Regions from separate parts of the Vibrio bathopelagicus genome, predicted to be linked through region 2. Evidence: riboswitches for the same ligand, from Rfam matches in the RefSeq annotation. Region 2 holds a riboswitch; the other holds the start of a gene.
What was found. A riboswitch is a leader RNA that binds a small molecule or an ion and turns the genes downstream of it on or off. The one in region 2 is predicted to bind cyclic di-GMP.
Positions count from the first base shown of each region.

Region 1 (15,344 bases), on a different replicon from region 2:
GGGCGTGTTGGATTTGAAAAAGAACACCTAGTGTTCCCATTGATATATCGATATCAGGGTCGAAGAAGGTATAAAACGCACTGGTGCAGTGAGACATAACATCGGTAACGGCGATGCCAACTAACTGGTTCTCATTGTAGATGTGCATGTATTGTGTAGTAAGCCACTCGTTTTTAGAGAACTGTAGGAACTCTTCCTTCTTTGGAGGATACATGGTTCCTGATTGATGACGAGCTGTAATGTATCGGCTGTATAAATCAAACCAGTTATCATCCATTGTGTCTTTAAATTCCCAGTGGAATGACTTGGCTTTGTTAAGGATTCGTCGTTGGCTTTTTGAAAACTTTATTTCAGGGATGGAAAGGCGAATAGCCTGACAAGCTGAACAATTGTCACAGTGTGGTTTGTAGATAGTGCTGCCACTGCGACGAAACCCATTCGCAAGCAGTACTTCGTAGTTCTCTGCAGTGTGCATAAATTCATCGAGCGTCACTGCTACACGTTCTTGGAGGTGTGGCAGATAGCTGCAAGCATGGTTATCGGTCAATCCAATTCTGATTTGTTGTAAATCTGAACTCATGAAGGCATTCCCTCTAGCCATTGTGATTTAAAACATCCATCGCCAAGTTGATTTTCTTTAAGTATTTTCAAAGCGCTAAGGAACTCATCTCTTTCTACTTCGATCGCGCCCAAGGATTCCAAATGAGGGTTCATGACTTGGCAATCGATGAGCTTTCCGCCAAATTGTTTAAAGTGTTTACAAAAATACCACAGTGCAATTTTAGAGGCATTGGTCTTCAGGCTAAACATCGATTCACCACAAAAGACCTGGCCTCTTTGTAAACCGTAAAGTCCGCCGATAAGCTCGTCGCCTTGCCAAACCTCAACGGAGTGGCAGAAGCCTAATGAAGCAAGTTCGAGGTACGCTGACTGCATGTCATCGTTTAGCCAAGTTTCTTCTTCGGGTCTTAGCGATGAGCAGTAGCCAATCACTTTGTCTGTCGCTTGGTTGATGCTGACACGGTAATTATGCTTTCTTTGAAATTTTTTAAGACTTTTTGACGGTTCGAATGTCTTAGGATTAAATACCGCTCGTGGTGCTGGACTCCACCAAAGTATAGGCTCCCCTGGGCCATACCATGGAAATATACCTTGGCTATAAGCGTTTAAAATTCGCATCGGTGACAAATCACCACCGAAGGCGAGCAGACCGTTAGGTTCATCAAGCGCGTCGAAAGGCGAAGGAAACTCTATACTAGTAGTATCAAGCTCGGTTAGGTATATAGTCATAAGTACCGCATTACAGATTAATCAATGACCAAGAGGTCTTCAGGAGTTTTACCATGAAAAAGTTGCTTTGGATTTTACTTGTTTTGCCCATGTTGGCAAATGCAGCTTACAACCGGAACGAAGCTCGTCCTGTTAACGAGGTCGTTTATGGTGAAATTGATACGGTCAGATATATCACGCAACAAGAAATCGTTGAATCGAAAGCTAATGGTTGGGAAACCTTATTAGGTGCAGCGATTGGTGGCTTGATCGGTAACCAATTTGGTGGTGGTACCGGCAAAGAAGTCGCAACGGCCGTCGGTGCTGTGGCGGGTGCCGGGATTGCTCGCAATCGAGGTAACACACAATACAAAGTGGAATATAAGCTCGTCGAACTATTGGTCAAAACTAAAGATGACAAATTGGTTAACATCATTCAAGACGTCGATAACTCGATGTTGTTTAACCGAGGTGATGATGTGCGAATTCTCTATTTTTCAGATGGTGTTCGAGTTGATCTCGCGTACTAGTATGTAAATATGTTTGGTTGGCTAATTAATCGCCTTTATCGAGGGGATTAGCTCTGGAGTTCATTGGAAAAGTTCGTTAGTCTGCAAGTACGAAGAATTATTCATCACCCGAAAATAAATACGCGCCAGTGACTTCGGGTGGTACAAGGACTATAAGATTTAATGGAAAGCCTTACGTTACAACCAATTCAAAAAGTGAGCGGGGAAGTTAACTTACCTGGCTCAAAAAGTGTTTCCAACCGTGCGCTTCTTTTGGCTGCACTTTCAACTGGAACCACGCGCCTAACAAATTTACTAGACAGTGATGATATTCGCCATATGCTGAATGCTTTGACGCAATTAGGTGTTGATTATCAGTTGTCTGCAGATAAAACCGTCTGTGAAGTGACGGGTGTGGGTGGTGCTTTCTCAAGTGACAAAGCCCTAGAGCTTTTCTTAGGCAATGCGGGTACGGCGATGCGCCCGCTGGCTGCTGCACTTTGTTTGGGTCGTGGTGAATATGTTCTGACTGGCGAGCCTCGCATGAAAGAGCGACCAATAGGTCACTTAGTGACTGCACTGCAAGAAGCTGGCGCCGACGTTGAATACCTAGAAAACGAAAACTACCCACCATTGAAGATCACGGGTACTGGCCTTAAAAGCGGTACTGTTTCAATCGATGGTTCTATTTCTAGTCAGTTTTTGACTGCATTTTTGATGGCTGCACCTTTAGCCGAAGGCGAAGTGACCATTAAAATTGATGGCGAATTAGTTTCGAAGCCTTACATCGATATCACGCTACACATTATGAAACAATTTGGTGTGGATGTGATCAATAACGATTACCAAGAGTTCATTATTCCTACGGGTCAATCGTACTCTGCACCGGGAGACTTCTTGGTCGAGGGCGACGCATCATCAGCATCTTACTTCCTTGCAGCTGCGGCGATTAAAGGCGGCGAGATTAAAGTGACGGGTATCGGTAAAAATAGTATCCAAGGTGATATCCAATTCGCTGATGCGCTTGAAAAAATGGGTGCTGAAATTGAATGGGGTGATGATTACGTTATCTCTCGTTGTGGTGAGCTGAAAGGCATTGATATGGATTACAACCATATCCCAGACGCAGCGATGACTATCGCAACGACAGCCTTGTTTGCTAAAGGTACAACGGCCATTCGTAATGTTTATAACTGGCGTGTGAAAGAGACCGATCGCTTAGCGGCGATGGCGACAGAGCTTCGTAAAGTTGGCGCTGAGGTCGAAGAGGGTGAAGACTACATCATCGTTAACCCTGTTGCTGAACTGACACATGCGGCGATCGATACCTATGATGATCACCGTATGGCGATGTGTTTCTCGCTGGTGGCGTTGAGTGATACACCTGTGACAATTAATGATCCAGGTTGTACTTCAAAGACTTTCCCTGATTACTTCGACAAGCTGAAAATGCTCAGCCAGTAGAGATTCAGGAAGTAAAAAAGCTTGCCTAAATGGCAAGCTTTTTCGTTATTGCTGAAGCGTAAATTCTTTTGAAAGATGGTGCGCTAAGTATTTAAACATGTTAAATACAGCGGTTGTATTCTCTGTTGGCAATCCGTTGCTGTCTAAGAAGTATTCACCTTTAAAGACGAGTACGTCGTCTTTTTCTACTACGCTGTTTGTGCGCATGCCTTCAATGTAGTCATCATGTGATTGGATAATTTGGTTTGCGATAAGCAGTAAATCAAATTCTGCTATTACTTTCTTTGTCATGAGTTTATCTCTGATAACTGAATATATCGTTGAGTTTATTGTGTAGCACTAGAAATTCAATGATTTCACAACCGAATAAGAGAGTCTTTTCGAATCTCCATCATTTATTTTGTGATTTATGACAAAAATAATTGAATGGGGCTCGCGTTAGATTCGCGGACAAGCTTAGTATGACCGCGTTTATACGTAATGCCTGATGAATAGGCTCTTGCAAGTATTCTTCGTGAGTACTTTATCGCTTTTTTACATTGTGACCCTTTTATCCGCTGAGTCGTCGATTTGTCGACCGATCAGATCCAATTTTGAAAAAAGCGGTTGATCTTCTAGTAATCTCGCACAATAGTAAAAAAAGAAGCAATGAATTTAGAATATCATGCGTAAAAGCCCACAAGTTGAATTGTTGGTGCTGAAGCATCGTGATTAAGGACGTTAGAGTCAATATGGGTAAATCGCTAGTTATAGTGGAGTCGCCGGCCAAGGCTAAAACCATCAATAAATATCTTGGCAAAGACTTTGTCGTTAAGTCGAGTGTAGGTCACGTACGTGATTTACCAACGGCAGGTCAAAGCACCGGTAAAAAGGCTACTGCAGTTTCAACCAAGGGTATGAGCCCAGAAGATAAAGCTCGTATCAAGAAAGAAAAAGATCGCAAAGCTCTTATTAAAAAGATGGGTATCAACCCATACAATGAGTGGGAAGCGAACTACCAAATTCTACCTGGTAAAGAAAAAGTCGTTGCTGAATTGCAAAAACTGGCTGAGAACGCAGACCATGTTTATCTCGCAACCGATTTGGATCGCGAAGGAGAAGCTATCGCATGGCACCTTCGTGAGATCATCGGTGGCGATGAAACGCGATACAAACGAGTGGTTTTTAACGAAATTACTAAGAATGCTATTCAGCAAGCTTTCGAAACTCCAGGTGAGCTAAATATCGATGGCGTAAACGCACAGCAAGCACGACGTTTCATGGACCGTGTTGTGGGCTTTATGGTGTCACCTCTGCTTTGGAAAAAAGTAGCAAGAGGCCTATCCGCTGGCCGTGTTCAATCAGTCGCTGTAAAACTGCTAGTTGAGCGTGAGCGCGAGATTAACGCCTTTATCCCAGAAGAGTTCTGGGATGTGCACGCTGATACTAAAACAACGGATAAAACAGATTTCAGACTGCAAGTTGCACAAAAAGATGGTGTTGCTTTCAGACCGGTAAGCGAAGCGCAAACTTTGGCTGCCGTCAGTGTTTTAGACAAAGCTCAATACGAAGTATGTAAACGTGAAGACCGCCCAACGAAGAGTAAGCCGTCTGCCCCTTACATCACGTCAACGTTGCAACAAGCTGCGAGTACGCGTCTTGGCTACGGCGTAAAGAAAACCATGATGCTGGCTCAGCGCCTCTATGAAGCGGGTTACATCACTTATATGCGTACTGACTCGACTAACTTGAGTTCAGAGGCTGTAGAGGCCGCACGTGAATACATCGGTTCTGAGTTTGGTGCGCAATATCTGCCAGCTAAAGCACTTGTTTACGGTAGCAAAGAGGGCGCACAAGAAGCCCACGAAGCGATTCGTCCTTCAAGTGTTGATGTGAAGTCTGAAGACTTAAATGGTGTTGATGTTGATGCTCACAAACTTTACTCACTGATTTGGAATCAATTCGTCGCGTGTCAAATGACGCCAGCGCAATACGATTCAACAACAGTAAGCGTTAAAGCGGATGAGTACACGCTGAAAGCAAAAGGTCGTATCCTTAAATTTGATGGTTGGACTCGCGTTCAACGTCCAATGGGTAAGAATGAAGATACTATTCTTCCTGCAGTTCAAATTGGCGATAAGCTTGACCTGATTGCTCTAGACCCTAAACAGCACTTCACTAAGCCACCAGCTCGTTTCACTGAAGCGGCGCTTGTAAAAGAGCTTGAGAAGCGTGGTATTGGTCGTCCTTCAACGTACGCATCAATCATCTCGACAATCCAAGATCGTGGCTATGTGAAAGTTGAACAGCGTCGTTTCTATGCTGAAAAAATGGGTGAAATTGTTACTGACCGTCTAGACGGCAGCTTCAATGACCTAATGAACTATGACTTTACAGCTCGTATGGAGCAAAAGTTAGACCAAATCGCAGAAGGTGAAGCGAGCTGGAAAGGCGTTCTAGATAATTTCTTCACAGACTTTACTGGCGACCTAGAGCAAGCGGATCTCGATGAAGATGCGGGTGGCATGAAGCCAAACCATATCGTTGAAACCGATATTGAGTGTCCAACTTGTAGCCGTAAAATGGGTATTCGTACTGCTTCAACAGGCGTATTCCTAGGTTGTTCTGGTTATGCGCTTTCACCAAAAGAACGTTGTAAGACAACGATCAACCTTGGTGATGAAGAAGGCATTATCAACGTTTTAGAAGAAGACGTTGAAACCGCAGCACTTCGAGCTAAAAAGCGTTGTCCTATCTGTGAAACGGCAATGGATGCTTATCTGATTGATGATAAGCGTAAGATGCACGTATGTGGTAACAACCCTAACTGTGAAGGTTATGTGGTTGAACACGGCGAGTTTAAAGTGAAGGGCTATGATGGTCCACTTGTTGAATGTGACAAGTGTGGTTCTGACATGGTTCTTAAGAACGGCCGTTTTGGTAAATACATGGATTGTACGAGTGAAGATTGTAAAAACACTCGTAAGATTCTGAAAAACGGCGAAGTTGCGCCACCTAAAGAAGATCCTGTGCATTTCCCTGAGCTTCCATGTGAAAACTCAGACGCGTACTTTGTTCTTCGTGATGGTGCTTCTGGCTTGTTTATGGCGGCGAGTAACTTCCCTAAATCACGTGAAACACGTGCACCATTGGTGGAAGAGCTTGTTCGTTTTAAAGACCGTATTTCTCCTAAATTCCAATACCTAGCATCAGCGCCTGCTGCTGATCCAGATGGTAAGCCAGCAGTAGTTCGTTTTAGTCGTAAGACAAAAGAAAACTATGTTCGAACTGAAGTAGACGGAAAACCTTCTGGTTGGACTGCTTTATATATCGATGGCAAATGGGAAGTAACGGATAAACGTAAAAAGCCCAAAGAAAAGTAATTGAACGTTATTGACTAAAAAAGCAGCCGTTAGGCTGCTTTTTTTGATCCAAATATGACTAACTATGCAACCGATTGAGCTTTCATCTCATTTGTGGAAATTTATTAAATTCACAGCGTAAAATAAATAAATGAATTAATAATATCTTCTTATGCAACCGTAACGAGAATGTAACTTAATTAAAATATTGTAAGTCACAGAACAGTGTTTAGTTGTATACCTGATGTGTGTCGGGTGTTAATGTAATGTTTCGCTCAGGCGGTGTAATGTGAGCTGCTTTAAGTCTTAGGAAAGCAATCAGCTTACGTAACACAGAATGGCGTATTAAAAATTGAAATCGGCAGGAAAGTCGATAACGTATATAAAACCAAGTGCAAAGAATAGTGCACATGTAACAACGTTTGGCTTAGGATACTGTCACTGTATGTGAATGGATATTCGTTAAGTACCGAAACAAGTGTTAGTGCTCATCCCCCAGAGGAAGATACCTCTACGAGTACTGACATCGACAAGCTATAAATATATGGAGAATAAAATGGCTGGTGTATTGGGAATGATTCTTGCTGGTGGTGAAGGCTCTCGCTTAAGACCTTTAACTGAATCTCGCAGCAAACCCTCGGTTCCTTTCGGTGGTAGTTACCGCTTAATTGATTTCGCTTTGAATAACTTCGTTAATGCTGATCTGATGAAGATCTATGTGTTAACACAATTCAAGTCACAATCACTGTTCCATCATATGAAAAAAGGATGGAATATCAGTGGTATAACAGATCGCTTCATTGACCCTATTCCTGCGCAAATGCGTAAAGGAAAGCGTTGGTACGAAGGCACAGCAGATGCTATCTACCAAAACATGGGCTTTATGGAGTTAGAAGAACCTGATCAAGTATGTATTTTCGGTTCTGACCATATCTATAAAATGGACATCAAACAGATGCTTGATTTCCATAAAGAAAAGAAAGCAGCGCTAACTGTTTCTGCACTGCGCATGCCTCTTGCTGAAGCATCAGAATTCGGTGTTATCGAGGTTGATGCTGAAGGCCGTATGATTGGCTTTGAAGAAAAACCTGAAAATCCGAAGCCGATTCCAGGCGACCCTGAATCTGCGCTCGTTTCAATGGGCAACTACGTGTTCGAAGCAAAAGAGCTTTTTGCCGAACTAACAGAAGACGCAGATAAGCCAGATTCTACTCATGATTTTGGTAAAGATATTATTCCAAACATGTTCCCACGTGGTGATGTGTTTGTTTATGACTTCAGCACTAACCGCATCACCGGTGAAAAAGAAGAAGTTTACTGGCGCGATGTAGGTACGATTGACGCGTACTGGCAAGCACATATGGACCTTCTTAAGAAAGATGCGCCATTCTCACTATACAACCGCAAATGGCCTCTACACACTTATTACCCGCCACTACCACCAGCTACCTTTACTGACTCGGCAAATGGTCGAATTCAGATTATTGATAGTCTTGTGTGTAGCGGTAGTTATGTTCGTGGTTCGCGCATTGAAAAGAGTGTATTGGGTTTCCGTAGCAATATCGCATCAGCGTGTGATATTAGCGAGAGCATCTTACTTGGTGATGTGAAGGTTGGCGAAGGTTGTATACTACGTCGCGTTATCATTGATAAAGATGCAGACATTGCACCAGGCACTCAAATTGGTGTAAACCTGACAGAAGATAAAAAGCATTACCACGTATCTGACGATGGTGTAGTCGTGATTTCTAAAGGAGCACGAGTTGGTTACTAAGACTCTCTCGGTACTTTTTGTAGCGTCTGAAGTTGAAGGCTTAATTAAAAGTGGTGGCTTGGCTGATGTAGCCAAGGCACTGCCTAAAGCGTTACAAACGCTCGAACAAGACGTTCGAGTGACCATCCCCGCTTATCGAAACATCCCAAACATTGATTCAGCAGAAGTCATCTTGGCTACCGAGCTGGATCATTGGCCTCACACCGCTTATCAAGTTAAGAAATTGAGCGTCGAAGGTGTTCAAGTTTTTGGTATTGAATACGCCAAGTATTTCGATCGCCCTGAAATGTACGCTGAAAATAATCATGCTTATGCCGATAACGGAGAGCGTTTCTCGTTCTTTAGTGCTGCGTGTTTGGATATGCTTCCTAAACTTGGTTTTCAGCCCGATGTCGTCCATGCCAATGATTGGCACACGGGTTTTGTTCCTTTCTTGCTTAAGTCTCGTTATCAACAGCACGACTTTTTTAAAAACACACGCAGCGTCATTTCGATTCACAATGCCGTTTTTAAAGGCGTGTTTTCTTACGAAGAGTTGCAATCCCTGCCTGAAATGCATAGTCATAATGTCCCGGAAGCTGCGGTAAGTGATACTCACGTGACCATGCTGAAAGCGGGTGTGTTGTGTGCAGATAAAGTGAATGCAGTCAGTCCAACTTATGCACAAGAGCTGAAGACGGAATTAGGCAGCCATGGTATGGCGGCTGAATTCCAACACAGATCTGACGACCTGTTCGGTATTTTGAATGGCTGTGATTATGGTGCCTGGAACCCGGAAACGGATGCTTTCCTGCCTCGTAAATACAAAGCGACCAAGCACAGTATGGTTCGTGGAAAATCGGCTTGTAAGCAAAAGCTGCAACAAGATGTCGGTCTACCCGTTATCGATTGTGCTGTGTACGGCATGGTTTGCCGACTGACCAATCAAAAAGGCGTTCATTACTTATTGCCAATCATCGAGCAATTCTTGAAGAACGACTTGCAGATTGTGATTGTGGGTACAGGTGACCCAGTATTGGCGAGTCAGCTAAAAGAGTTATCGGCACTTCATTCAGACAAGTTCTCGTTTGTTGAAGCGTATAACAACGAATTAGCGCATTTGGTCGAGGCCGGTTCAGATTTCTTCTTGATGCCTTCTGAGTTTGAGCCTTGTGGCTTAAACCAAATCTATAGCATGGCTTACGGCACGTTACCGATTGTTCGTTCTGTAGGTGGTTTAAAAGACAGTGTGAATGATTACGACCAGGATCCTGAGTTCGCGACTGGGTTTGCTTTTGATGAACCGACACCACAAGCGCTACTGGCTGTGTTACACCGTTCTTTGCTGCTTTACGCACAAAACCCATCTGAAATTAAGCGTGTTCAGCTTTATGCCATGCAGCAAGATTTTAGTTGGGAAGATGCGGCAAAAGAGTATCTTGCAATGTACCATTCAGCATTTTAACTCGCTGAAATAGCATCTAAATTAAGCTGACAGTTAGTAATGGTTTGTAATGAAAGAAGGCGCTCTGAGACTAGAGTGCCTTTTTGTTTTCTGGTCAGAACACATCACGTTTACGAAGACAAAACTTGCAAACTCATTTTAGTCAGGTAAAAAAGGTGAGGCAGGTATTCACATGACTAATGTTAGGTTTGACACTATTATCACTTAAAGTTCTTAATAGCGTGATATCCTTAGCCATCGCCTCGTGATGAGGCATAGCTCCATTATTATAATTAAAGCGATAGGTATGTCTGAGAGTTTATTATTTCATAAAACATTTACTCACCCTACGAGCGATGAATGGGTTGTGTTTGTGCATGGCGCGGGAGGCAGCTCCTCAATCTGGTTCAAGCAGATCAAAGCGTATAAACAACATTTCAACTTGCTTCTCATTGATCTGAGAGGGCACGGTAAGTCAGACAATATTTTAAAAGAGCTGATAGCGAACCGCTATACGTTCAAATCGGTCACACTCGATATCCTCAAAGTACTTGACCATCTAAAAATCCGCTCCGCGCATTTTGTTGGTATGTCTCTCGGGACGATTATTGTTCGCAACGTAGCAGAATTAGCCGCGGGACGTGTGCGTTCAATGGTACTTGGTGGGGCGGTGACTAAGCTCAATACTCGTTCTCAAGTATTAATAAAGTTGGGTAATTTAAGCAAGCACATCATTCCATACATGTGGTTATATAGTCTCTTTGCTTATGTTGTCATGCCGCAGAAGAGCCAAAAAGAATCTCGCCATCTATTTATCCGCGAAGCCAAAAAGCTGTGTCAAAAAGAGTTTAAACGCTGGTTTATCCTAACTGCTGATGTGAACCCTCTTATGAAGTACTTCAAAGATAGAGAGTTGCCGATCCCAACCCTTTATTTAATGGGAGAACGTGACTACATGTTCATCAAGCCCGTAAAGGAGATGGTTGAAGCACACGAGTCGAGTGAGTTAGTGGAAATAGCGAATTGCGGACATGTGTGTAATGTTGAAAACCCTGAAGAGTTTAATCAACGTTCTATCGCGTTTATTCAAAAACAAATCCAGTGATTCTCTTGGTTCGCTATCAGAACAGATGAATAGATTGAATTAAATAAAAACGGGAAGCTAATATTAGCTTCCCGTTTTTGTTTTAAGGGAGGGGTATCGTTCGTTATGTTCTTACTCTGGTGATGCAGCGCCACATTGCCAACAAGAACCGAATTGCGCTTCGTTGACTTCATGGCATTCACCACAACGCCACTCTTCATAGATGATCGAATCTTGCTGTTTTTGGTACTCATTGACGATCGTGCGGGCTTTACTGGCCAATTCTGGCTCATATAACCATACGTAAGGGTCAGTTTCCTCGGTGAATGGGATTTCCCCTTTCAAACCGAACAAACCCTCACCACGGACTTCACACGCAATATTCTCACTTTCTAACAATCCACAGATGATATGGGCTTCTGTAGGATTCGATGCACTGAAAATTTTCATTGAATAGAACCTTATTCGGCTTTAGGTGTTAGTCAGCCATATACGTTATTCAGCAACAGGTGCTGAACGAAACTTACTCATCAACCATTTAGCAATAATTGGGAATACCCCCAACAAAGCAAACGACAATAATACTGAAGGAGATACGATACCTGAAAGTGAATCAATTTCTGCGAGTTGAGTACCAGCATTCAAGAAAACCGCGGTACCTGGCAGCATGCCTATTTGGCTCGTGATGTAGTAACGAGTCACCGACATTGGGGCTAACCCCATTAACAGGTTGATAAGGAAAAATGGGAAGACAGGAATTAGACGTAGAGAAAATAAGTAAAATGCCCCGTCTTTTTCAACGCCTTTGTTAATCGTTGCTAACTTGTCGCCAAACTTGGTTTGGATCCAGTCACGTAACAGGTAACGGCTACTTAAGAAGGCGAGGGTTGCACCAATAGCACTCGCGAAAGACACTAGCAGTAAACTGTTCCAGAAACCAAATAGAGCAGCGCCTAAGAGTGTAACAACCGCAGCGCCGGGAATTGAGAAAGCCGTGATCATGACATAGGCGGCGAAGTAAATCGCAGCAGCAGCAATAAAATTGCTCTCGATGTAGTCATTCAAAACAGCTTGTTGAGCTTTCGCATTCTCAAGTGTTAGGTATTGGCCGAAATTGACGCCTAATAGGACGATGGTTACGACCAACACGATACCCAATATCATTTTCTTACTCATTGATACTTCCTCTAATTTTCAATGTATACCATTAGTATAGATAGACAGGCAAAGCATAGATTAACTTTCAACAGATATAAAAAAAGCCGCAAGAATGCGGCTTAGTTATGTAGATAGTTTGAACTGACAATATTAATTGACGCGACTGATAAGCTCTTCACGACGTTGCTGCGGTATAACAGACCAATGAGTACCATTGATCGCACCTTCTAGCGCCCAAAGCAGCTCAATGCTGACAGAGGATGCATGCGATTCCTTGATGGCGTTAAATGCGTTTACAGAGCCAGATTCATATAAACATTCTACGGAATCGATCCCCGCCTTTTTCAACATACGCTCGGTAGCCAATCGAAGGTTAGGGAGGTCCTTTAGTCGAGTTGGCTTAGCAGAAGACTGCTCCGCTTTCTCATCTTTAGCAAAACCCAGAGACGTCGTAGCAAGCTGCAAGATCTTTTCTTGGTCTTGCCACAAGCCTTCCGGCAATGCGAAATACTTAGTGACGACAGGGAAACCACGTTTTTTGTAGACGTATGGTTGAAACCCTTGTTGCTCGAATTGCTTTGTTGTGTCTTTGTCCGCTCTTATGTGCAGCTGGTCATTTACAACCAGAGCAAACATAGTGTCATCAGCAAAAAGCCCGAATCCACCAAACATTGAGCGTGATTTTATTTTTCCTAGGGGCTCAAATAATTTCATTGAGTCCTTTAGTATCGGTTTATCCATGTTATTTATCTCGGTGTATTTGAACTACGCCACCAAATAAGCAGGTCCGAGAGATTAGCAAAATGTTGCAATTAAATTGTCAACAAGCCGTAAATTACTAAATTGTTAGTAACTACTGCATTTTGCCATCGGTAACCCCGCTACCATACCAACGAGTGGTTTAGGCCGGAAGCTTTGCGTCTCACTCTTTCGAGTGGTTTGCCCTGTGCGTGACTGACTGAATAGAATAAAGTTTTTGTTGAATGAGGCTCACACCTGATATTTCAAAATGTGATATTGCTTCAATTAATGATCTTGGTGTTATGCAACTAGGTTTATTTTAGTTGCTTATAAAAAAAGCGCACCCAAAGGTGCGCTTAATGAAATTAAACTCGATTTATCAATCAATTTAACGTTTTAACTGTGCTTCGCTCAACAATTTCAGGGTGCATTTCGAAGACACGTTTTTCATGATCTTTATCTTTAATGCGTTCCAACAAAATTTCGAATGCATTTTTACCAACACGACGCTTAGGTTGGTGAACCGTCGTCAATGGTGGAGAGAAGTATTCTGCAAGTTCAATGTTGTCGTAACCGATAACCGAAATATCTTCAGGAATGCGAATGCCTTGCTGTTGTAGACGACTCATTAGGCCAAGCGCCATTGTGTCGTTAAAACAGAATACAGCAGTAGGACGATCTTCCATCTGAGCAATTTTATCAGCTGCAAGTACAGCGGTATCACACTCAAAGTTACCTTCAATGATGAGCTTTTCGTCGGTTGCGACCTTCGCTTCATTGAGTGCGCGTTTGTAACCCGCGATGCGTTCTACACATGCTGCTTTGTCTAAGTGGCCACTTAAACAAGCAATCTTTGTGTGACCACGTTCTAGCAGGTACTTGGTTGCTAGATAGCCGCCTTCTTCAGAGTTATCGATGATCTTATCAGCCTGAGAGGTTTCAGGACCCCAATCCATGACAACTTTTGGGATATCAGCATGGCGATCTAACATGCCACGAAGTTCTTCTGTTAAGTCAGAACACATAACCAAGATGCCATCTACACGCTTTTCTGCAAGCATTCGAATGTAGTCACGTTGCTTCTCATAGATACCACCCGTGTTACACAGAATCAAAGTGTAACCTTGACGGTAGCAGTAGCTTTCAACACCATCGATCACTTCAGAGAAGAAGAGGTTTGTTGATTGAGTCACAAGCATGCCGATAGTACGTGTTGAATTGCATTTCAAGCTACGAGCAACAGCACTTGGCGCGTAGTTTAATTCGTCTACGGCTTTGTTTACTTTCTCTTGAGTCGCTTCTGCAACAAAACGCGTTTTGTTGATTACGTGAGAAACGGTGGTAGTTGATACGCCTGCTAAGCGAGCGACATCTTTTATAGTGGCCATGGTTTTATCCTATTAGAAGCTACTTTCCCAAAGTACGGAATAAAGTAGCCGTTAAGCTACCTAACTAAGAGCTTAAATTTGTAGGGCTCTTTGGGGTATTAAAGTGCTAAAAAACAAAAAACCGCTATTGAGCGGCTTGTCTTAACACCGAAATGCTCTGAACTTAAATAAGCATAGCATTTCGTGAATGTTTCATATTTTATCGTTTGCGGTCACAATTTTAGACTGACTAGAAATTACTCGCAATAAAATTCACCCAGATTTCTGGGTGAATTGTCACATTCTATTGAATTTGTTTACTTAATCATCAGCGAATCTTATTCACCCGCTAAATACTGAGTGTCCAGATTGCAGAAGGCAACGAGAAGAGATGCAACCGATGCATAGAAACCGAATGAATCGATTTCACGACATTTAACGTTGAACTTTGGTACCCAAGTAAGAAGTTGTTGTTCAATAAATTGCTGTTGAACAGCGAACGATTTCTCTAATTCTTCTTCAAGTTCAGTTTCGTTTGAACGGATGATGAGATTACCCAAGAAATCGAGTTCGATAGCAATGTGGTCTGCTGGCTCTTTTAGATCTTTGTTAACCACCAAGTTGTGCTTAGCCATGATGTCTTCCATGTCTTTAGCTGGCTTGTCGTTTAACAGGCCCGTTTCGCCGATGTACATTGAAGCGTAAGGTAGAGCACCATGTTTATCTGTCTTTAAGAATAGATCGCAGAAGTCAGCAGACAGTTCTAGTTGGGCATCATCACGTGTTTGTAGACGGTTCAATGCGTCTACCAGTTTATCAATCGCAGGCTTAAGTGTTTCGTTTTCGCCTAAACCAGTCAGAAAAGAACGAATCTCAACAGAGTGGTAGTGATCGAGTTCTTCTTGTGTGAGCTCTTTAGCGAACAAGCTTGATAGCCACCAGTATATTTCAGCTCTTTGTTCGTTGAATGCTTTCGTATCTTTCATTTCATAGATCCTGATTTAGTCTTGTGATGTTTATATACCCAAGCATCGATAAGTCATTTGGGCATAAGCACACCAAGGCTCAATAACAAGGTTATTTGCTGAACGCAAAGTGACTCGTTAGTCGTAATGCCTATATTGAATTGCCATGGACGATAAATAGCAAGGTTTTAGATTGTCTTGTATCAAAAAAGGTTCATGTTTCTCGCTTTTATCTGCTGTACCACTAGA
Region 1 covers NZ_CP062500.1:2,410,190-2,425,533, reverse strand. The annotation lists gene IHV80_RS10665 (arginyltransferase) at 1-580, opposite strand, end outside; gene aat (leucyl/phenylalanyl-tRNA--protein transferase) at 577-1,290, opposite strand; gene IHV80_RS10655 (outer membrane lipoprotein) at 1,344-1,799, shown strand; gene aroA (3-phosphoshikimate 1-carboxyvinyltransferase) at 1,962-3,242, shown strand; gene IHV80_RS10645 (YciN family protein) at 3,288-3,533, opposite strand; gene topA (type I DNA topoisomerase) at 3,974-6,604, shown strand; gene glgC (glucose-1-phosphate adenylyltransferase) at 7,140-8,357, shown strand; gene glgA (glycogen synthase GlgA) at 8,347-9,801, shown strand; gene IHV80_RS10625 (alpha/beta fold hydrolase) at 10,088-10,885, shown strand; gene IHV80_RS10620 (putative signal transducing protein) at 10,997-11,314, opposite strand; gene IHV80_RS10615 (TVP38/TMEM64 family protein) at 11,360-12,040, opposite strand; gene IHV80_RS10610 (TfoX/Sxy family DNA transformation protein) at 12,173-12,763, opposite strand; cyclic di-GMP riboswitch class I at 12,891-12,976, opposite strand; gene purR (HTH-type transcriptional repressor PurR) at 13,147-14,151, opposite strand; gene torD (molecular chaperone TorD) at 14,469-15,116, opposite strand.
Region 1: it holds a riboswitch for cyclic di-GMP, as region 2 does, so the genes downstream of both, IHV80_RS10610 (TfoX/Sxy family DNA transformation protein) here and gbpA (N-acetylglucosamine-binding protein GbpA) in region 2, are expected to answer to the same signal.

Region 2 (15,344 bases):
TTATTAATACCGACACCCTACTACTGGCGGCATTTATGAGCAAGATTTTCTCTGTGACATATTTTTTTTATGAATGATGCAATTTTTTCCATCTAAAACCTGTCTCTATTCGTACATTCAAAATCGAATGAAAAGAACGTCAAGATGAGGTATCTATGAATAAATTATCTAAAATATTGGTATCACTCGTGGTTGCACTACCACTGATTTCGCTGTTTGTGAGCCAGACTGGCACTGCCAATACAATGGATAAAACGGCTAATTCAGGCAAAAGTGAAATCGCGACACTAGCCGGTGGTTGTTTTTGGTGTACAGAATCCGATCTGGAGAAGCTGCCCGGTGTCACCGACGTTATCTCAGGGTATTCTGGTGGTGAATTAGAAAATCCAACCTACAAACAAGTTTCATCAGGTAAGTCTGGTCACATCGAAGTGATCAACGTGACTTATAACCCTGATGTAGTTAGCTACGAACAGGTGCTTGACCAATTCTTCAGACACATCGACCCAACTGATGACAAAGGTTCATTCGTTGACAGAGGCCCACAATATCGACCTGCGGTTTTCTATCATAACCAAGAGCAAAAAGACGTCGCTCAAAACTTCATGATGGAAATCGATAAAGCTCAGATCTTTGGTAAACCACTAAAAACTGAACTGATTGAGTTTGAGAAATTCTGGCCAGCAGAAGATTACCATCAAGATTATTACAAAAAGAGCAAAGTTCGTTATAACTACTACCGCTACGCTTCTGGTCGTGATCAGTACCTAGATAAAATCTTCGGTGATGATAGAAAAGAAACGCCGAAAACGATCCGTCAAATCATCGATGGTAAAAATGCGACAGCCAATGCTAAGACATACACTAAGCCGTCTGATGCAGAGATCAAAGCTTCTCTAACTTCACTGCAATACGATGTCACACAAGACGACGCAACAGAGCGCCCGTTTGACAACAAATACTGGGATAACAAGCAAGAAGGTATTTACGTCGATATCGTAACAGGTGAGCCTTTATTCTCTTCAAAAGACAAATACAAATCAGGAACAGGTTGGCCGAGCTTTACACAGCCAATCAGCGAAGCTTATGTTGTAACGACTACTGATTATAAGCTGCTTTACCCAAGAACAGAGGTTCGTAGTAAGTTTGGTGATTCTCACCTAGGACATGTATTTAAAGACGGTCCAAAACCGACAGGTTTACGCTACTGCATGAACTCAGCCGCAATGCGCTTTATCCCTGCGGATAAATTAGCAGAAGAAGGCTATGAGGAATACGTTGAGATGTTTGAGGGCTAAGCATTCGGTAATTAACGATAAACCTATAACAACAAAGCCAGCATATCGCTGGCTTTGTTATTTACAGTGTACCGTCCTAAATATGGTTGACACATTTCCAACATGAAATTGGAGTGTCATGAAAACAACAAGTAGACGTACTCAACGAGATTATTCTCTTGCCTTTAAATTGGCAGTCGTAAGCCAAGTTGAAAAAGGCGAAATGACTTATAAGCAAGCTCAAGAACGTTATGGGATCCAAGGTCGCTCTACCGTTTTAGTTTGGCTTCGCAAACATGGTCAACTAGATTGGTCTAAAGGAATAGAACAATCGAGAGCGTTAGGAGCGACTATGTCAAACTCTTCCTCAACTCAAACCCCAGAGCAACGAATCAAAGAACTCGAGCAGCAATTAGAAGAAACTCAGCTCAAAGCTGAGTTCTTTGAAAGCGGTTGTAAAGTCATGGATCGAGATTTCGGAGTCCGAATCTCAAAGAAGCGCAAGGCCGAGTTATTAAGGAAAAAACGGTCAGAAAGTTGACCGTCACCAAAGCTTGTCACTTCATAGGTATTACACGACAAGCTTTCTACAAGCGCTGTGTTGCAGAAATTCATCAGACAAAGAAAGATGAATCCGTACTCGGTTTTGTGAAGGAGCAAAGGATGATGCACCCTCGTATAGGGACTCGTAAGATCAAGTATTTACTTGCTCAAAACGATATTGAAATCGGGCGAGACCGCTTATTCTCTCTGCTGAGAATGAATCGATTATTAGTACAGAATCGAAGGGCTTACCATCGAACCACAAACAGTAATCATCGCTTTTACTGCCATCCAAATCGAATCAAAGAAGGCTTAATACCGGAAGGTCCAGAGCAATTATGGGTTGCCGATGTTACTTATCTAACAACGCGGCGTGGTAGTACTTATCTCAGTTTAGTGACGGACGCTTACTCAAGAAAAATCGTGGGCTATCACATAAGTGATGATATGAAAGCTCGCACGGTCAAGCAGGCCTTTTAAACGCGTTGAAAGAGCGGAAGAATACAGGTGAGCTTGTCCATCACTCAGATCGAGGTGTTCAGTACTGCTCTGTTGAATACCAAGAGTTGCATCGACAGTATGATGTATCTTGCTCAATGACTGATGGCTATGACTGTTATCAGAATGCGTTGGCAGAGAGGATCAACGGAATACTGAAGATGGAGTATCTGTTGAATAAGCCTAATGATTTAGATGAAGCAAAGAAAATGGTCGCTGAATCAGTAAAAATCTATAATGAATATAGGCCTCACACAGCTCTAAAATACAAAACGCCCGATGAAGTACATCGAGCGTTTTAGTCAATCAAGTGTCAACCCATATCAGGACGGGTCACAGAGCTTTATTTATTAGCCTGTTATTCTTATTAACCCGTTAACACAGTATCTTCGGGATATTTCAACAAGGAAGGTTCTGGACGAGCCAGCATGTACGCCAAAGTCAAAGGACCAATACGCCCTATTACCATCACGACAATCATGATGTATTTACCCGGTTCAGTTAAGTTTGCTGTTAATCCTGCCGTCAGTCCAACGGTTGCAAAGGCAGAAATCACCTCAAACATCACTCTGTCAAACGCGGCCTGCTCAGTAAGCATTAACAAAAACATCGCGGTAGTTAATAGCGCTCCACTGACCACTATAATGGCTAATGACTTTGTTACCGCTTGCCAAGTAACGGTACGCTTAAACATCACTACATGCTTCTTTTGACGCAAGAATGTCCAAGTCGCGACAAATGCAACCGCAAAGGTCGATACCTTAATACCACCACCAGTCGAAGTTGAACCAGCACCAATCAACATCAATACGATCATCACCAATAATGCAGGTTGCGTATACTGAGACAAATCGACACTATTGAAACCGGCAGTACGAGCACTCGCAGACTGGAAAAATGCCGCTAGCCACTGACCTTGTATAGAAAGGCCTTCCATCGTTGCAGAGTTATTCCTCTCCAATAACCAAAACATAACCGTACCCACCAACAGCAAAGTTGGTGTCGCGGTCAGCATGATCTTGGTGTGTAAATGCAAGTGCTGGAAACCTTTACGCCAGTTACTCGATAAGTCGCCGACCACCGTGAAACCTAACCCACCGAAAATAAACAAACCCGCTAAGGTAAAGATCACCAATGGATCATCAACAAAACTCATCATACTGTCTGAGAACAGCGCGAAACCTGCGTTATTGAATGCAGATATAGCGTGAAAGAGCGCATAAAAGCTTCCCGTCGCCCATCCCATTTCTGGAACCCAACGGAAACAGAGCAATACAAAACCGACAAACTCCGCCACCAATGCAAAAATAATGATCTTCTTCACTAACTTACGAAGGTTAATCTTACGATCTTGTCCTAGCGCTTCCTTCGCCAATGCTTGCTGTTTTAGACTTAATCGGACACCAAACATATAGAGCAGTACCGCAGACAGGGTCATTTGCCCTAACCCGCCAACCTGCATCAAAAACATTAGCAAGATTTTTCCCGCCAAAGTGAAGTGTTCACCCGTGCCGACAACGCCCAAGCCTGTCACACTAATTGCGGATGTGGCAGTAAACAGCGCATCTGTAAAACTAAGTCCGGTTACAGAAAAGACTGGCAGCGTCAACAAGATTGCAGAAGGGATAAGAACACCTAGGAAACTCGTAAGGATAATCTTCGGCTCAGAGCCTTTGCGTGGCTTTTTATCTGTATTGAGCGTGTAGAAAGTACCTTTTCGTTTCAACGAATTCATACGGTTACCTTATTACCAATTACCAATTACCAATTACGAAGTTTTCTAGACAAAGTCTCTTTCGGCCCAGCGATGATCACCACATCACCGATCTCTAAACTGACATCAAGTTCAGGGGCTTTGGTTAGGTTCGGGCCGCGCTTGAAGCCAAGTACTTCAACCCCTACCTCTTTGCACAGCTTTAGGTCGCGAAGTTGCTTACCTAATAACTTTGAGCCAATAACAATTTCTGTCATCGCTAAGCCACTACCTAGGTCGATAAATTCAAGAACGCGTCGGTCCAGCATTTTACGCGCAACTCGGATCCCCATATCTCGCTCTGGCATAATGATATGATCAGCGCCAATCTTAGCTAGGATCTTGCCGTGGAACTTATCGTTCGCCTTCACCCAAACAGCCTTAGCACCGGACTCTTTCACTACCAACGTCGTTAGAATACTTGAATTAACATCAGACCCAATCGACACCATCACCATGTCGTAATCGTCTAGCCTTAACTCCTTTACCGTTTCTTCGCTCGTGCAGTTCGCAACAATCGCTTGTGAAACAAAAGCCGCCGCTTCTTTCACTCGCTCTTCATCAATATCGACGGCTAATACTTGCGCCCCTGAGCTTTGCAGCTCTTTGCAGACAGATAGACCAAAACGCCCCAAGCCGATAACTGCATATTGTTTGTCGCTCATTTGAAGTCCTGTTTAGAAATTTTAATTACACGGGATAGCCAAAGCTACATTAGTTTCTATCTCAAAAAAAGTTAGTTTTTCGATAATAAGGTTATACTAGTGTCATAATCGCTTGATTTATAAAGGTAGAGAACAACTCCAGTTTCTGCTAATTTCCAATTCATAATTTCTGCGGCAGCACACACAATGAATGAATTCATCACCCAAGTACAAACCTACATCAACCAGAGCCATAGTGATTGGGGCAACAGCGTCCTATTCATCACTATTGCGAGCTTTTTCGCTTGGGTAGCTTGGCGAATTATCCATAATCGCCTAGAAATCTTAGTCAAAAGAACTCCATTTCATTGGGATGACCTATTATTAGAAGCCTTAAAAACGCCTGTTAGTACGCTACTTTGGTGTTGGCCTGGTACTGTGTCGCTTGGCTTGATTCTTCAAGACCAATTTGGCAATGAAATCAATTGGCTAAGAACACTTAAGCATATTCTGATTATATGTACCTTTGTTTGGTTCACTCTGAGAATGATCACGAACTCAGAGGCCTATGTTTTAAAACAAAAGACCAGAGACGAAACCACCGTTCAGGCTATCGCGAAAGTCGCTCGCTTGTTCTTCATGGTGATGGGTGGCCTGACGATCATGCAGGCATTCGGCCTTAGCCTTTCAGGCTTGCTGACCTTTGGTGGTGTGGGTGGCTTAATCGTCGGTTTGGCAGCTAAAGATTTACTATCGAATTTCTTTGGCGGAATGATGATTTACTTCGACCGTCCTTTTAAAGTCGGAGATTGGATTCGCTCACCTGATCGTCAAATTGAAGGGACTGTTGAACGTATTGGCTGGCGCATGACCATCATTCGTACCTTTGATAAGCGCCCTTTGTACGTGCCAAATTCCGTGTTCAGTAACATTGTTGTGGAGAACCCATCAAGAATGCTGAACCGCAGAATCAATGAAACTTTTGGGCTTCGCTATCAAGATGCAAACAAACTAGCGCTCATTGTGGATGACGTAAAAGCTATGCTCGAAACGCACCCTGACATTGATGCTAAACAAACGTTGATCGTTAACTTTGATAAGTTCGGGCCATCAACGCTCAACTTTTTTATCTATACCTTCACAAAAACAGTCAACTGGGTGAGATACCACGAAGTTAAACAAGATGTTCTATTACAAGTGTTAGCAATTATCCATAAGCACAACGCCGATATCGCTTTCCCAACACAAACACTCAAGATCGATCCTCAAGGCTTTAACGAAGCTCAAGCTATCGTCACTTCCAATCCAGAAGCTCATCAATAGCCACGTCGATATTACTTATCGTTAAGTCTACTTCTTGTTCATAAGTGAATGGGTTAGCGATAAGTAAACTGGTTATCGATAAGCAAACAAGGGGAAGCGTGGTAACATGGTGCCAGTATTCTAATGCACCCAATTACCACTCTATGATTTTACCTGTCATTCTAGCTGGCGGCTCTGGTAGCCGCCTCTGGCCACTGTCTCGAGAGCTCTACCCTAAGCAGTTCCTCAACATTGCTGGCGAACAATCAATGCTTCAGCAAACCCTTCAACGCCTGCAAGGTCTTGAGGGCCATCTAAAAGGTAATGAGTGCGCTGCTCCCTTAATCATCTGTAATGAAGAACATCGCTTTATTGCCGCTGAACAAGCTCGATCGGCTAACATCCAACACAGTGGTATTTTGCTAGAGCCTGTCGGTCGAAACACAGCTCCAGCCATCGCATTAGCGGCATTACAAGCTTTAGATAAATCAACCCATAATGAGCAGGATGCATCAGACCCGATCTTATTAGTACTGGCTGCCGATCATCACATCGCTAACACCTCTGAATTCCAACAAGTGATTAGTCGTGGTGTTGATTACGCGAAGCAAGGCAAACTGGTGACATTCGGCATAACACCCGACGCACCAGAAACGGGTTATGGCTATATCAAACAGGGGGAACCTCTTTCCCCTCTCGTTCAGACCGATACCAATGCTAAAGAGCTGTCAGCCCATCATGCTTACGCTATTGAATGCTTCGTTGAAAAACCCGATCAAGCGACAGCACAAGAGTGCATTCGCTCAGGACTGTACTTATGGAACAGTGGCATGTTCATGTTTAGAGCATCTCGCTACCTTGAAGAGCTTTCGGAACATCACCCAGAGATCTTGGCTGCTTGTAAACTCGCTTTGTCCAAGCAAAATACCGACCTAGACTTCATCCGTATCGACGCTGACGCATTTAAAAATAGCCCAAGCGATTCTATTGATTATGCCGTGATGGAAAAGACCTCACACGCCGCAGTGATCCCGATGGATGTCGGTTGGAACGATATTGGCTCGTGGTCTGCTATCTGGGATGTCAGTGAAAAAGATGAGCATAACAACGTCATTGAGGGCGATGTGTTAACCGTCGACTCTCAACACAACTACATTCATGCGGAAAATAAGCTGGTCGCGACGGTAGGCGTCGATAATCTAATTATTGTCGAAACCAAAGATGCAATATTGGTTGCGAATAAAGACAAAGTTCAGGGTGTTAAATCGATTGTTAGTCAGCTAAATCAAACTGGTCGCACAGAACATGTTCATCACCGAGAGGTGTTTAGACCTTGGGGTAAATACGATGTAATCGACCTAGGTAAGCGTGACAAAGTAAAGCGTATTACCGTCAAAGCGGGTCATAGGCTTTCGCTGCAAATGCATCACCATCGAGCTGAACATTGGGTGGTAGTGGCAGGGACTGCAAAGGTAACCAATGACGATAAAACGTATCTAATCAAAGAAGATCAATCCACTTACATTCCGCTAGGTCATGTTCACAGCCTAGAGAACCCCGGAGAAGTACCTCTCGAGATGATCGAAGTTCAAACCGGCAGCCATTTAAGTGAAGACGATATCATTCGATATCAAGACAGCTATGGACGAGACGTTCGAAACCAACAAGCTGATTCATCTCAAAGCAACAAATCGAAATAGAGCGGCGACAATCAAGTGAAACCAACATTAGACCTTAGCTGCTTTAAGAACAACGATATTCGCGGCATCATTGGTGACCAAATCAATGGGTATTTTGCGTACCTGCTCGGCAAGGCATTTGGCGAATACGTCCTATCCGCGACACCTGAAACTTCATTTGATGGCTTGACTCAAGTGGTGATTGGTCATGATAACCGAGAAACGTCCCTTTCATTACAAGAAGCCATGACCAAAGGCTTAATCGAGTCTGGGGTAGAAGTCATCGACCTAGGTATGACAGGCACTGAAGAAGTCTACTTTGCGACTCGTCACCTAAAAGCGATTGGCGGAATTCAAATTACGGCAAGCCATAACCCAATCAATTACAACGGGATGAAACTGGTAGGTTCGGGGGCTAGCCCGATCAGCAAAGACAGTGGTTTGAATGAGATCAAACAACGAATTCAAATACTAGATCAAGAGCTGAACAACAACTTACCTATAGGTCATGTACAACCAAATGACTCTGGCAGATCGACCAGCATTCTCGTTCCTTATGTCGATCACTTACTCTCGTATATAAACCCGTCAAAGTTATCACCAATGATGATTGTGGTTAACGCAGGAAACGGTGTTGCTGGACATGTTATCGATGCTTTAGAAAATCGTTTCAATGAACTCAATGTTCCTATCACCTTCATCAAGATTCATCACACTCCAGACGGAAAATTCCCAAACGGTATTCCTAACCCCTTAATCAAAGAAAACCAGATTGCGACACGAGAAGCTGTCTTAGCTCATTCCGCCGACATTGGTATCGCATGGGATGGTGATTTCGACCGTTGCTTTTTCTTTGATGAACAAGGCAATTACATTGAGGGTTACTATATCGTTGGTCTGCTCACCGAAGCATTCTTACTTAAAGAGCCTAACGCCACTGTGTTGCACGATATGCGTATGACATGGAATACGATAGAGATCGCAGATAAACTCGGTGGGAACGCTGTTGGAGTCAAAGCTGGGCATGCTCTGATTAAAGAGAAGATGCGAGAACTGAATGCAGTGTATGGTGGAGAAATGAGCGCGCATCACTACTTCCGTGACTTTGGGTATTGCGACTCTGGGATGATTCCTTGGCTCTTAGTGATTGAACTGCTCTGCGAGACTCAACAATCTCTTCATCAATTGACCAATTCGAGTATGGATAGGTTCCCTTCTTCGGGAGAGATCAATCGTAAGGTAACAGACTCTGAACAGGTTATGGCTAGTGTACTATCACGCTACCAAAATAGTGCTGTAAGCATCGATCATACCGACGGTATCAGTATTGATATGGACACGTGGCGTTTTAACTTAAGAAAGTCTAATACCGAACCATTAATCCGGCTTAACGTAGAAACCAAACGAGATAAAGCATTGCTCTCACAAAAGGTCACCGAGCTGCTTAGCCTCATAAAATAGACTTGTCCTGTTCCTACCATTTCCTTAATAAACAAAAGCCGTAAATAATTGCGGCTTTCCCATATAAGAAAACTGTACTATTTGAGCTGGCGAGACGTATAAGTTTCACTGATCACACCAGAGCCTTTGCGCTTTTTCATCGTTACTTTTACAGAGCGTTTAGCATCAGCAACATCATAGCGAATCGCTTGGCCTAAGAACTTATCATTACGTTTGAGTTCTCGAGCTTCTAACTTGATCGTTTTGTTTCCGCGGTTTACATCACAACGGTAATCCCAATCGTTATTGCCATCTTTCAAACTAAGTAGAATACGCTGATTGCTTTTTCCTGACGTCGCTTTAATACCACGAGGTTGCTTGTCAATCGCTAGTGCAAGGCCAGCTTTACATAGTTGCTCTGCGTTGGGCCCAGTTGCTGCTTGTGCATTTGATATAGAAAACGTGTTTATCGCAATTAATACTACACTCGCCAATACTACTTTCATTGGTACGACTCTTCAGTTTATGGAACACCACACCATTTAACCATTCAGCATACGATAAGTAAATATTTTTATGGGATAGCAAACCTTAAAATGAGGGGCGTATAAAAAAGCCCTTACTCACAAAAGCGAGTAAGGGCCTTCAATAATCTAAGTCGTTTTAAAAGCTAATTAAAGCAAACCAACTTACTTGTTGCGACGAGCTTCAACAGCGCCTGCCAGTTGGCGCAGTACTGTTTCAGTATCTTCCCAACCAATACATGCATCAGTAACAGATTGACCGTAAGTTGCAGCTTTACCATCAACAAGATCTTGGCGACCTTCAACCAGGTGAGATTCAATCATCACACCGAAGATAGCTTTGTCGCCGCCAGAAATTTGTGCGCTCACATCATCAGATACATTCATTTGACGTTTGAACTGCTTAGAGCTGTTTGCGTGGCTGAAATCGATCATCACCTTTTGTGGAAGACCTGAAGCTGCTAGCTCTTCTTTGATCTTACCAACATGCTCTGCGCTGTAGTTTGGCTCTTTACCACCACGTAGGATAATATGACAATCAGGGTTACCTGCTGTTTCAACGATAGCTGAGTGACCGTACTTAGTTACCGATAAAAAGTGGTGCGAAGCACTCGCCGAACGAATTGCATCTGTTGCGATCTTGATGTTGCCATCAGTGCCATTCTTAAATCCAACTGGGCAAGATAGGCCAGAAGCCAGTTCGCGGTGAACTTGAGATTCAGTAGTTCGTGCACCGATTGCGCCCCAGCTGATTAGGTCAGCAACGTATTGAGGCGTGATCATATCTAGGAATTCGCTTGCCGTTGGCATTCCCATGTCAGTGAGATCAAGCAGTAGCTTACGTCCTAAACGAAGACCATCATTTAGCTTGAACGTATCGTTCATGTACGGGTCATTGATTAAACCTTTCCAACCAACGGTTGTACGTGGCTTTTCAAAGTAAACTCGCATGACGATTTCAAGGTTATCACCAAGTTCGTCGCGCAACACTTTCAAACGCTTACCGTACTCAAGCGCAGCTTCGGTGTCATGAATAGAACATGGACCTACAATAACAAGCAAGCGGTCATCACTTTCTTCTAAAATATTGTGGATCGCTTTGCGGCTTTCAAAGGTTGTAGAAGAAGCAACTTCTGTCGCTGGAAACTTTTCTAAAACAGCAACAGGGGGTAATAACTCTTTTACTTTGTTAATTCTTACATCATCAGTCTGGAACATCGCTTACTTCTTCCTTTTTTCTATCCTTGAGCTGAATGTACGTTGTCTCACGTCACTTTCTATCAGCACTAATCTTCTTGTTCCCTGTAACTTAACTAGTAAAAACTCTAGTTTCAATCACTAATTGAAAATAAACGCAATTTTTTTTGTGTTTTATATTCAAAACACCTTGTATACCATTATTTACACGCTATCGATTGCGTAATTTATGACAGGTTAAGAACGGTTATACTTCAAGCGTCACCATACATGTAAAATTATGCAGAACTTGAAAATAAAAAAGCTCACGTGATTAACGTGAGCTTTTAACTAATTACATTCTTTTCAATGGCTTGACAACGCTATCAAGCCCTTCAATTTTTAATGCCAAACAGAGCTTGAGTAAGTCACCTAACTCACCAGAGGGAAAGCCTTTTTTATCGAACCACAGCAAATATTCTTCAGGCAGGTCAATAAGTGTACGACCCGCGTACTTTCCAAATGGCATCTGCATTCGAGCCAACTTAATCAAGTTCTCTTTCTCTAGCATTATTCGGTCTTTCTATGCGTCATCTATGTGCTGTAGAGTATCACCTAAACGCTCAACCCAATAGTTGATTGCATCTTTGGCATCATCCAGTGAATCAATCATTGTCGAGAAATCTTTATTGCCAGCTTCGCGATCTATGGCTGCAAACAATGGTGTGCCCTCTTGAGCATCGCTTACCAAGAGCTCAACACTGGCGCTTCCCACATTGGTGTGCTCACCGGTCGTGACCTTAGATATGGTAGACATCGCAAGACCAAACGGCAGTACACTACTGGTCACGGCTAAGATGGGGTTGGGTGTTTCAACGTTACTCAAGGCAATGCTTAGGCGCAGCGTATTCCCGGTAGGCTCATCGACAATTGTTTTATGGGGCGATATTTTCTCTTTCAAGCGCGCAACCATGTGATCAGTGAGTTCCTGAATGTCTTCCTGCTCTAACGACCCTTCTTCTGCCAGTACAAAAATTTGGTCGATCACCACTGAATCATACTCATCGAGTTTAGCTTTCAGGCGTTTTGAATCACGTAACCCTATCCTTGCCCATACAAGATCGACGCCTCCATCAGGACCGGCGCTAAAATCTTCATAACTGGTGAATTTGGTTGCGGTTTTAATTGGGCCGCCTGCACAACCAAACAAAAAGATGCTGGTTGCAACAAGCAAGAGAAGTTTTAAAGGTGTCATAGCGCACTTCGGTTAAATTTAGGAATCCGACTAAGTATGCCATACCCTATGTAAAAAGGTTGTAGAAAAAGGGGGGTAAAAATCAGAGCTCACTCAAAAATCAATCATGTTGAACAGTGTGTGCATACTCGACAATCACTTGATTACCTTCAATGTATGCATTTTGAATCTCACCATCTACACTCATTCGGCTTTTCAAATACACCACTTTAGGCCCATTCTCTCGACCTTCTTTCAACGACGGGAAGACATTCCTTGGTTCTAAATGAAGTAAACGACAAAAGTGACTAATGAAAGACATGGTTAATGGCGTCTCCCCTCTTAGCACTCTTGAGAAATCAAGTTGGTTCATCCCTAGCTTTTTTGAAAACTCCATCTGCGTAATTCGCATTCTCGATTTTTGTGACATCCAGGTTTGATACAACGCGTCTCTGTCTAGTTCTGTGAATTCCATACCGGCTCCTTTATATAATTCATACCAATCAATTGTCCGGCTTTTCATACATGGCGTGTCAGGGTTTGGTTAGTGGAAACCAAAGGTTTGGTTTTGATATGCGCGCAATTGTCGTACTGAACAAAGCACAACAATCAAAAGCATTCATATAAACAATTAGAGCAAATACTTTCTTCATTTATATCAATAATTTATACGTTAATTAACTAAACATATAGCAAGTTAATTTGTATTAAGAATTAAAAGTTCGAGATTGGCATTCCACATTTCAATCGATTGATTCGCATTTATAAAACTGGTTGGCTACATTTCGCTTGCTCAAACGCACTTCTGGCAAACTATTTGAAAGAATAGGACGCAAAGCCACCGGTCTGTCGACAAATATTCTGTCTATGATAGCGGGGCCGCCACTTAATAGGATTTAAGTGCAAATGCATGCCGGAGTGTTCTCTTTTTGTCGGCCAAATACAGTAAGGACAAATAATGAAACAACTCCCAAAAAAATCACTTATCGCACTATCGCTACTTAGTGTTAGCGGTGCAAGCTTCGGTCACGGTTATGTCTCGGCATACAATAATGGCGTAGCTGAAAGCCGTGTGGCGCTATGTAAGTTCCCAGCGAATGATACACAAGAGAAAAACACCAACTGTGGTGGTATCCAATACGAACCACAGAGTGTAGAAGGCCCTGAAGGCTTCCCTGAAGTCGGCCCTGCCGATGGAAAAATCGCCAGTGCGCAATCGTCTTTAGCGGCAGCGTTAGACGAACAGACTGCAGATCGCTGGGTTAAACGCCCTATCAAGTCTGGTTCTCAATACTTTGAGTGGACGTTCACAGCGAACCACAAGACTAACGACTGGAAATACTACATTACTCAACCAGACTGGAACCCAAACCAACCTTTGGCGCGCAGCTCTTTTGACTTAACACCATTTTGTGTTGTTGAAGGAAATGGAGAACAACCGCCTATGCAAGTAAGTCACTTGTGTAATGTGCCAGAACGCGAAGGTTATCAAGTGATCCTTGCTGTATGGGATGTGGGTGACACAGCAATGGCTTTCTACAACGTTATCGACGTGAAATTTGATGGCGACGGCCCTATCATTCCTGATTGGGATCAAGGCGGTCAAATCAACCCAACTCAAAATCTAAACATTGGTGATGCTGTTTACACTCGTGTCTTCGATCAATCGGGTGAGAACGCTTCATACAGCACTGAGCTCGTAATTGAGAGCAACGAGCAAGGTAAAGCGAATAACTGGTCTTACGCGCTTGCCTCTAAGATCAACAAAGAACAAACACAAATCAAAGCAGGTCAGCTGAACGACCAAGGCGATTTCGCACCCATTTACGGCACGAACCCTGTGTATCTAAAAGCCGGCTCTGGCTTTAATAGCGTCGAGATCGGTTACAAGATTGATACTCCAGAACCGGATCATGAGCTAGCAGTGACAGGTCTAGAGTCTGAATACATTATTGATGAAAGCCAGCCTACACAGCTTGATCTGACATTAGCGGCAACTGGCGATATTCAAGCAGAACTGACTGTGTACAACCATCACCGCGAAGCACTTGCTTCTCAGAAATCCGAACTAGTAGACGGACAAGTTGAAGATGTTCAACTCACCCTGTCTAAGTCTGAAGCTGGCCACCACATGCTTGTGGTTGTGACAAAAGATGACCAAGGCAACTTAGTGGATCAGAACACGCTTGATTTCCACCTAATGGACGAGCAAACACCTCCACCCGCTGGCGATTACGACTTCGTATTCCCTGAGAGCATTGAGTCTTACACAGCAGGTACTAAGGTACTGAGCAGCGACGGCGGCGTTTATCAATGTAAAGAGTTCCCATACTCTGGTTACTGTATTCAATGGGCTCCAACAGCAACTCAGTACGAACCAGGTGTCGGTTCACACTGGCAAGATGCTTGGAACAAAGTGGACTAATTACTAGCCAGTAACTTACTTTCTAGTAGGTACGTTCTAGTAATCAACCAAACAAAAACGGATGCCTAGCGCATCCGTTTTCTTGTTCTGCAATAGCTGAAACATCAGTTATCAAAGTAGATAGTGGTCCGCCAACAGAGCGACAAACAAGATCATGAGATGATAAATGGAGAACTTGAAGGTCTTCATGGCCATATTGGGCTCGTCACGATATTTAAGTACCCAAGCGTGATAAACAAACCCGCCGTTTAGCACCAAAGAAGCGCTCAAATATATCCAGCTACTCATGCCGACCAACACTGGCAAGATACATACGATGCTTAGCAGCAAGGTATAGAGTAGAATCGATGTTTTGGTGTAAGCAATACCATGGGTCACAGGCAACATCGGAATGTTCACCTTAGCGTATTCATCACGACGATGAATTGCCAATGCCCAGAAGTGCGGAGGCGTCCAGATAAAGATGATCATCACCAACAACCAAGCGTTTGAATGCAGTTCATTGGTGACCGCCGTCCAACCCAATAATGGAGGCATTGCACCTGCTATCCCTGCTATGACAATGTTCTGGGGCGTCGCTCGCTTCAAGTACATGGTATAAATCACCGCGTAGCCCAATAAGCTTGCAAAGGTTAACCACGCAGTTAGTTGATTGACCCATAACACCAACGTGGCGAACCCTAGTAATCCGATACCCGCAGCAAAGGCGAATACACGTACACTACTCAGATCACCCGATGGTAAAGGGCGTCGATTGGTTCGAGACATCTGTCCATCGATCTTCTTGTCGATCAAATGGTTAAATGCAGCGGCTGAACCTGCCATTAACCCTATCCCTATCATTCCGAA
Region 2 covers NZ_CP062501.1:675,728-691,071, reverse strand. The annotation lists gene msrB (peptide-methionine (R)-S-oxide reductase MsrB) at 156-1,298, shown strand; partial or broken gene IHV80_RS19425 (IS3 family transposase) at 1,417-2,620, shown strand; gene IHV80_RS19420 (TrkH family potassium uptake protein) at 2,686-4,053, opposite strand; gene IHV80_RS19415 (potassium channel family protein) at 4,080-4,736, opposite strand; gene IHV80_RS19410 (mechanosensitive ion channel family protein) at 4,923-6,038, shown strand; gene IHV80_RS19405 (mannose-1-phosphate guanylyltransferase/mannose-6-phosphate isomerase) at 6,182-7,717, shown strand; gene IHV80_RS19400 (phosphohexomutase domain-containing protein) at 7,733-9,157, shown strand; gene IHV80_RS19395 (hypothetical protein) at 9,235-9,642, opposite strand; gene aroG (3-deoxy-7-phosphoheptulonate synthase AroG) at 9,826-10,878, opposite strand; gene IHV80_RS19385 (DUF3820 family protein) at 11,192-11,407, opposite strand; gene IHV80_RS19380 (DUF3313 domain-containing protein) at 11,420-12,091, opposite strand; gene IHV80_RS19375 (XRE family transcriptional regulator) at 12,192-12,545, opposite strand; cyclic di-GMP riboswitch class I at 12,868-12,957, shown strand; gene gbpA (N-acetylglucosamine-binding protein GbpA) at 13,029-14,495, shown strand; gene cyoE (heme o synthase) at 14,607-15,344, opposite strand, start outside.